2 regions of the Metabacillus sp. B2-18 genome follow, and region 1 is predicted to be linked to the other one. Evidence: riboswitches for the same ligand, from Rfam matches in the RefSeq annotation. Region 1 holds a riboswitch; the other holds the start of a gene.
The links. A riboswitch is a leader RNA that binds a small molecule or an ion and turns the genes downstream of it on or off. The one in region 1 is predicted to bind cyclic di-GMP.
Positions count from the first base shown of each region.

Region 2: it holds a riboswitch for cyclic di-GMP, as region 1 does, so the genes downstream of both, LPC09_RS17180 (anti-repressor SinI family protein) here and LPC09_RS22020 (HD-GYP domain-containing protein) in region 1, are expected to answer to the same signal.

Region 1 covers NZ_CP088245.1:4,359,268-4,363,212, forward strand. The annotation lists gene LPC09_RS22015 (hypothetical protein) at 1-548, opposite strand, end outside; gene LPC09_RS22020 (HD-GYP domain-containing protein) at 775-1,752, opposite strand; cyclic di-GMP riboswitch class I at 1,884-1,966, opposite strand; gene LPC09_RS22025 (pyruvate, water dikinase regulatory protein) at 2,096-2,920, opposite strand; gene LPC09_RS22030 (bh protein) at 3,102-3,383, shown strand; gene LPC09_RS22035 (IS1182 family transposase) at 3,626-3,945, shown strand, end outside.
Region 2 covers NZ_CP088245.1:3,377,262-3,381,206, forward strand. The annotation lists gene LPC09_RS17175 (YqhG family protein) at 1-656, shown strand, start outside; cyclic di-GMP riboswitch class I at 1,023-1,106, shown strand; gene LPC09_RS17180 (anti-repressor SinI family protein) at 1,138-1,284, shown strand; gene LPC09_RS17185 (helix-turn-helix domain-containing protein) at 1,384-1,719, shown strand; gene LPC09_RS17190 (DUF5658 family protein) at 1,808-2,110, opposite strand; gene LPC09_RS17195 (tyrosine-protein phosphatase) at 2,303-3,082, opposite strand; gene LPC09_RS17200 (helix-turn-helix domain-containing protein) at 3,202-3,540, opposite strand; gene LPC09_RS17205 (hypothetical protein) at 3,572-3,945, opposite strand, start outside.

The DNA.
Region 1 (3,945 bases):
ATCACATCAGCTCCTAATGGTTCCTGACCTTTTAACATATGATGATATAGTCCATACACAGCTCCATTTTCCAAACACTCTATGCCTTCTCCAATATCCAATTCAGCATATTTTCCCATTCTTTTATTAGCAAGCTCCATTTCTTCCACTTGTAACTGCTCATACTCTAATAAGTCCTGTTCTTTCTGAGAAGCAATATAATATAATTCCTCATTTGTTTCTTCGTTGATAAAATGTAACTCTACCCGATGATGTTCCTGATTACCACCAAATTTCGTGATAAGTAAGGTGCCTTCTTCTTTACTTGGTGTAAATGGAAGTTCTTTTAGCTCAGGAATATCTAGGTTTGCTCTGTTCATTGTTTCCTCAACCGTCAACTCTTCGATCCTCTCAAAGCCTGTTGGGGCACTTCCACCAGTATTGCCGCTAGTAAGATATACTGCACCCCCAATAACTAAGAAAGAAAAAATAATAACAAACACATCTAATTTTCTGCTTTTTCTAGTTCTCTTCATGATCCTTAGGTTATTATTTACGTTTACTTCCACACTCAACATTCCTCCTAAAAATTTTCAAATAAATTTTTCTACCCTCCTTTCGCCCTAGTATATTATATGAAAATACCTATATATCCAATCATTTACATTGTTAACAAAATCTTCATCTCTTTTTGAACTTTCTTGTTTTTATGAAACAATCCCTCTCTTTCTTGCGTTATATCATTTTTGTAAGCCAAAAAAGCCCAGAGTCTACGTTTGACTCTGGGCTTTTCCACTAATTAATAACTTTTGATATTAAAACCGAAGGATTTTCTGCAAGATTCAATTCTTTTCCACTTTCTAAAAAGCGAATAACTGGTCGTTGTAAATGAGTTTTTATTCCTATCACAATCGCCTGCTCACCTGTATAGAGCTCCACTTTTGTACCTGGTAGATAAGAAGGAACACTGTTCACAAATGCCTGAACTACTTTGTGAGAATATTCATCATCACTTTTTGTCATAATCAATTCTAACGCTTCATGTGGAGGCAGTTTTTGATTTGAAAGCATACGATCATACAAGTTTGCTATCCCACAAATTTGCGGAAATTCTAATACTTCTTTGTCCTTAAGTCCCCTAGGATAGCCTTTTCCATTTAATAGCTCATGATGTTGAAAAGCAACATGAGCAGATAGTAAACTAATTTCGCGACTTTCCTTAATCACCTCAAAGCCTTTTGCAGGATGTTCTGCTTCTTGATCTGTTACAGCCTTTCCGATATCATGCAGCAACGCCCCTATGGCAAGATCTCTTAACTGAACAGGAGAATAACTCATTTGCTTTGATATTTGTAAACATAACAATGCTACGTTTACAGAGTGAGCATATTTCTCCAATCCTTCTGAAATAGAGGTTGTTGGAATTAAAATGATCGTTTTAAGAGCATTTACTTCATGGATAAGAGTCATGGCAGCTTTTTGAATAGCTACAACATTTAATCTTTTTCCTTTTTTCACATCTTCAAATGCTTCTTGCACAACAGCAATTATATCCATCCAAGTTGGCATGTCCAGCATTTCATCCAATGTAATTCCAAATGACTCAGCATCTTCTACCACAAGAGTTGTTACTCCAATTTCTTTAATACGTTCCAAATAGTTAGGATGAATTGTACGTCCTGCTGCTAAAAGGATCCGTCTCATCCGATCATAAACAGGCATTGCCAATTGCATGGCCTGTGGGTTGTAATCCTCTATATCAATAAATCTCATGATATCCTCCTTGTTGCTATCTTTCTTTGAAATCAAAAACTTTTTCAAGTCTCAACTACGTTTGGCTATTGAAAAATAACAAAAAATCCACCGATAAACACGGAGGATTGCTGTACAAAGCTCTTCCACTCATCAGCAATCCAGCCACCATAGATTTCTCCTTAGGTCTGTGACTTTGCGTCTCCATTTTTCAATGAATTTGCCTTTATTATATAAGGTTGTTGTTTTCGTTTATTAACAAATATACCATGAGATTTACGTTTATTAATAGCTTTAATTTCTTCCAATGAATTCTAAGAAGAGATACAAAAAACCCCTAAATGAGTTTTAAGGGATTCTTTACTTAGCTTGATTTTATCTCGACCTTATGTGACATGCTACCGATGATCCACTCTGCCGCTTCTTCTATTGCCATTATGGAAAGATCTATAGTTGGACATCCAAGGTTAACCATTACTGTTTCAGCGAATTGTAATTCTTCCTTAATCCGTTCAATTTTCGCATAACTTGAATCCGGAGATAACCCTAAGTGCTTCAATCTTTCTCCCCTTATTTCTCTTAGTTTCTCAGGTGACATCGTTAACCCAATACATTTTCCTTCTGACAACTTAAAAAGTTCTTCAGGAGGAGAAACCTCAGGGACTAATGGGATATTTGCTACCTTAACCATTTTATTAGCCAAATACATCGACAATGGTGTCTTTAAAGTTCTTGAAACACCGATGAGAACGATATCCGCCTCCTTGATTCCACGCATATCCTTTCCATCGTCATATTGCACAGCAAATTCAATGGCTTCAATTCTACGAAAATAGGAGTTATCAGGTACTTCTATTATACTTGGTTTTTGTACCGGTTGTTTATTTAGCTTAGTTGCAAATGTCTCCAATAGTGGACCTATTAAGTCAATCACCGTAACATCTTCTTCATTCGCTTTATGATCAAGATGCTTTTTAAATAGTGGAGTAAAGAGTGTATAGGCAATGATAGCGTTGCTTAGCTTCGCGAGAGCAATCAGATCATTTATTTCTTCCTTATTTTCTATATAGGAGATTGTTTTAATGTTAAACTCTGTTCCGATAAATTGGGCAGCAACTGTTTTGACCAACAGCTCTGCTGTATCACCCACCGAATCAGAAAGAACATAGACAATTTCTTTTTCATACACTTATAATCACCTATTCTTTGAACTTATTATCTTCTGAAACATTACCACATTCATCTTGCCTAAAGGTAGTATAATGCTTACTCTTACTCCAGAAAATTTCATCATTTGTTAGTAAAATCTACTTTTCTGTTAACGATACTCGAAACCTTTGAAATCGACGAAACTCTACAAATATCGGGTGGTGACAGTAAGAAACAACATTAATAGCAAAATAAACGGAATTCAATGTGAAGAATGTCATCGTACACAAGCGTTAAAAATGAATCTTGTTAAAGAATTTCAAAAAGAAGTGTATGAGCGGATTTCCACAAAGCCAGTGAGAATCACTCAGGAGTATAAAGAAGATTTAAGTAAATTACTAGCAAGCCTGCCGATTCGAATACTAAGTAAACCATATCGACTTATGCGGTACTTGAATGAAACTCGGAAGGTGTTTAAGTTGTATAGAGATAATAAGGGGTAAGCACTCATACTCTTTTATAAAAAGAATACTCTACTACCAACTTTAAAAGTCAGCAGTAGAGTATTCATCCAACAACTCTTCAAATTCCCCATGTGGTACAGGCCTCGAAAAGTAAAATCCTTGGGCCTCGATACGAGGCCACTGAAAAAGTCCAAGTAAAAGGTAGAAAGATTCACTTAGGTGAACTTTTCTACCTTTTTTACTTTATAATTAAAATTATAAATATAAGTGGGTGGTTTCCAATGATACAAAAACAACAAACAATGATGTTTAGTCCATATGTGGCTCTATATGATATCGTCGTTCCTCAGGATAATATGTTACGAAGAATTAAGGATCTAATTGACTTTTCTTTTATTTACGAAGAATTAAAGGATAAATATTGTCTAGATAATGGGCGGAATGCGATAGATCCTATTCGCATGTTTAAATATTTGTTTTTGAAAACCATTCATGATGTTTCAGATGTTGATATTATCGAGCGTTCAAAATATGATATGTCCTTCAAATATTTTTTGGATATGGCTCCGGAGGAAGCCGTTATTGATTCAAGTTCTTTGAC
Region 2 (3,945 bases), 980 kb from region 1:
GGCATTACCTTGAAAAAACAAACGGTATTCCAAACCCGATGAAGCTCACTCTCATCACAGATCAAAATCAAGCACCAAGCGATCTTAAGGGCGAGGTCATGCACTTCGGTGCCCCCCGCCTTCACCAAATTTTTCGTTCGACAACAAATTTAGGAAGCTATATCCGACTTTTTGAGCAGGTCAAAGAACCGGGTGGAAACATCCCATTACACCCTTGGATTGGTGTTAACATTATGGTTTCCTATCAATGTGATATGAAAAAGGATCAGCTTTACTCTATTGGGTTGCATTTGGTTAGTGGGACTTTAGTAGAAAACTTTCAAGATAAGCTAGAGAAATTAGAGCTAACACCGAAGATTCCGGATCTCTGTTTTACGATGACACCTTTGATTAAGCCACAAAGTGGAATTAAACGGATTGAACAGTTTATTATGCAATCTATTCATGAACAAGATCATTCCTGGGCGGATAAAGCGAGGGAAAGATGGAATGAAGATTTAAAGCTTTTGGATCATTTTTATGAAGATATGGATGAGAAGCCTGATTGTTATGAGGTGGAGAAGGAAGCATTGAGGGAGCTTTATGAGCCGCAGATAAATATTTCGGTTCAGAATGGTGGGATTTTTTATTTGACGCCGCAGGGGATATTTAAATAGAGTAAGGAGAATGGCAATCTTAGTGCGATTGTCATTCTTTTGTGTCTAGTTACTTCTACTATATCCTCCAAAATTAAAATATAGTTCGACAAAATGAATATTTGCTTGGAGCTATGTTCATTAAAGTTTTGTTAACAAAACTTCAGAAAAACTCACTTTTCTAATTCCCCTACGTAATTTACAGGCATATATACCCATCTTATATTACATAAATGTTAAAAACTCAAAATACACAAGAAAATTTTTGTCATCGACATCATTCTGCACACTTCCTAAAAATTCCCTTTTATAATATGAATAGTTAATAAGACAGACATAAACTAAGGACTTTCGCACAAAAAGATTATTTCTTTAGTAATAATATAATCAGTTCAAGGGCAAACCTATTGAAAAATAGGGACGCAAAGTCACAGGTCTAAAGTTTAAAACTATGATGGCTGGACTGCCTGGAATACAAGAGTATTTTAGGAGGATGAGATAGTTGAATAACGAAACGATACATAACCTGATTAAAGACAGGCAGCTTGACCATGAATGGGTCAAATTAATTTTAGAGGCACTTGAGATTGGTATAAGTGTAGAAGAAATAAAAGATTTCTTTATTAAAAAAGGAAATCCAACTACTTAACTCTTTCTCACAGAATTTTTTTAGAAAACCGTTCTCCATATCAAACAAAATCCTTCTTTATATGTTATAATAGCATTATTAAAGGAAGGTGACTTTGACGTGATTGGCCCACGAATAAAAAAATATAGAACCCAAAAAAACCTATCACTATCAGAACTAGCAGAACGAGCAGGAGTTGCAAAATCATATTTAAGTTCGATTGAGCGCAATCTCCAGTCAAATCCTTCTGTTCAGTTCTTGGAGAAAGTGTCATCTGTACTCGGTGTACCGGTAAATACACTTTTAAATGAACAAAACGAAACAGATCCCGAAGAACTTGACTTAGAATGGACTAAACTTGTTCAAGATGCTATGAAATCCGGTGTGTCTAAAGAACAGTTTAAAGAGTTTTTGGAGTTTAACAAGTGGAGACTTCAGAATGATCTTGATAAATGAGGCATAATTAATAGCTTACTTTTAGCTTTAAATTATGTCTTTTCTACTTAGTAAAAGTAAAATATTCCATTTAAAATATACCTATCTATTAACTAAAATAATCTAAAATCCATGCACCATGTAATAACATAACAAATGAATACAGAAGAGCAGCAAACGTAGTTAATAAAAACACTCCCTTATTATTAACTATATCTAACGATAGGTATACAATTAAACTCAGTAAAATTGATAAAGTAAACTTAAAAACGATAAAATACATAGGTTTCATAATGAACAAAGATTTCATAACTGGATTTGCTTCATCAATAATGTTCATGGTTAACCCTATATAAGTAAGAATTCCATCCACTATGTTTAATAATGCAAGATACAAGAAAACATACTTCAATATAGTACCTCCTAGATCTAAGGAATCTTTATATTCTCCAAACTAAATAGGGAATTTGTGCATGTAAGTATCTCCACTATCGGTCCCCCTTATACTAAAGTCGAAATAATTTAACCGAGCACTTTTTTGTTCATTACATATTCAACTTTATATTATATTTAATTCCTCTGGCTTATTGACCGACCTAATTAATTACATTCTATTTGTGAAAAAGCTAATTATTTTATTGTTTTTTACCTTTTCTGGCATTTCCTTATAAACCATTCTATTATTACAAACTAAATTTGCATTTTCTTGAAGAATAAATTTTGTCTCCACACCTATTTGTTTCTCAATTGCATCATAAGCATCCCGCAAATGAAATGAACGCATTGTAGTATTATGTGCATCTGAGGCAATAAAGTGTGTGAGATTATGATCTATAAGTTCAAAACTTAGTTTTTTCACTCTTTTTCCAAACATTCCGGTAATACTAGCAGCAGTTATTTGTGACAAAGCCCCATCCTTTATCAGTTTATATAAAAGATCTGGCTTTTCAAGTATTTCATGGTTTCTTTCGGGATGAACTATAACTGGTATAATTCCATTTACTTGAAGATCATAAAGTAATCTATATGTATACCTTGGAACATGATAATGGGGAAGCTCAATAAGCATATATGAAGAGTTATCACCAATTGTTAGAAGCTCACCCTTCTCTAAATCTTCCACTATCTCTCCATATATACGAATTTCCTGTCCAGGGAGAATTTCGATATTTATTTTTTCCTTCTGTAGTTCACCCTGAAGTTGGTCAATTTTATTCAAAATCTTTTCCCTATCATTCTCATATCTCCCATTTTTATGATGTGGTGTTGCAATGATTTTCGTAATTCCTTCATTCACTGCTACCTTAGCCATTTTAATACTTTCTTCTATATTATTGGCACCATCATCTGCATCTGCTAAAATATGACAATGAATATCTATCAACTAAATCACCTCAATTCATTAAAAAATATAAATACAAAAAACTACTAAGTATCCCATTTTACAACGGTGTCTAAGTAAGTCAAAAATAGTATAACTATAATTAGTTTATTTTTATCAAACTACCGGCTGCTTTCAATAAGATTCTTTATTTCTTCTAGTATTTGAAAATTTTTTTTGTTTTGTTCGAGCATTTTATTCATAATATCTATAGTTACATTTTGCGTTAATTCAATATCTGTTTTAGTGGAAATATCGGATGAATTATTGGATTCTAAAAATCTCTGAAGATCTACCTCAAGTGCAATTGCAATTTTTAATAGAATCCCGATAGAGGGGTTTTCTTGAATGTTTCTCTCGATATTGCTTAAGTAAGATTTCGATATATCTGTCTTTTTTGATAATTGAGAAAGGGTCATATTTCTACTTTCCCTTAACTTTTTAATAGATGTACCTAGCATTGAGTTACCTCCTTTTTGTTATCCTATTTTGTTAAAGCAGTTTAGGTTCTAATATACGCGATACTGTATATCCAATAATAATTGTTAGTATTCCTGTATAATTTATCCCTAAAGTTGCCTCTTGAAATAGAGAAATGATGAATGTAGCAAATAGTATTCCAGATAAAACAATTAATAGGTAATTAATTTCATTATTATAAGCATTTTTCAAAAGGAAGTTTATACACCCGATGAAAAATATTAAGTATAGCACTAACCCTGGATATCCAAGCTGATATATTAAAGAGCCAAAGAAACTTTCTGTTCCTAAATGAGAAAGATCCCATGCTGAAATTCCTGATAACATTGCATAGTAAATCCCACCAGCACCAACCCCATTACCAAGGGGATACTCATAAGAAGATA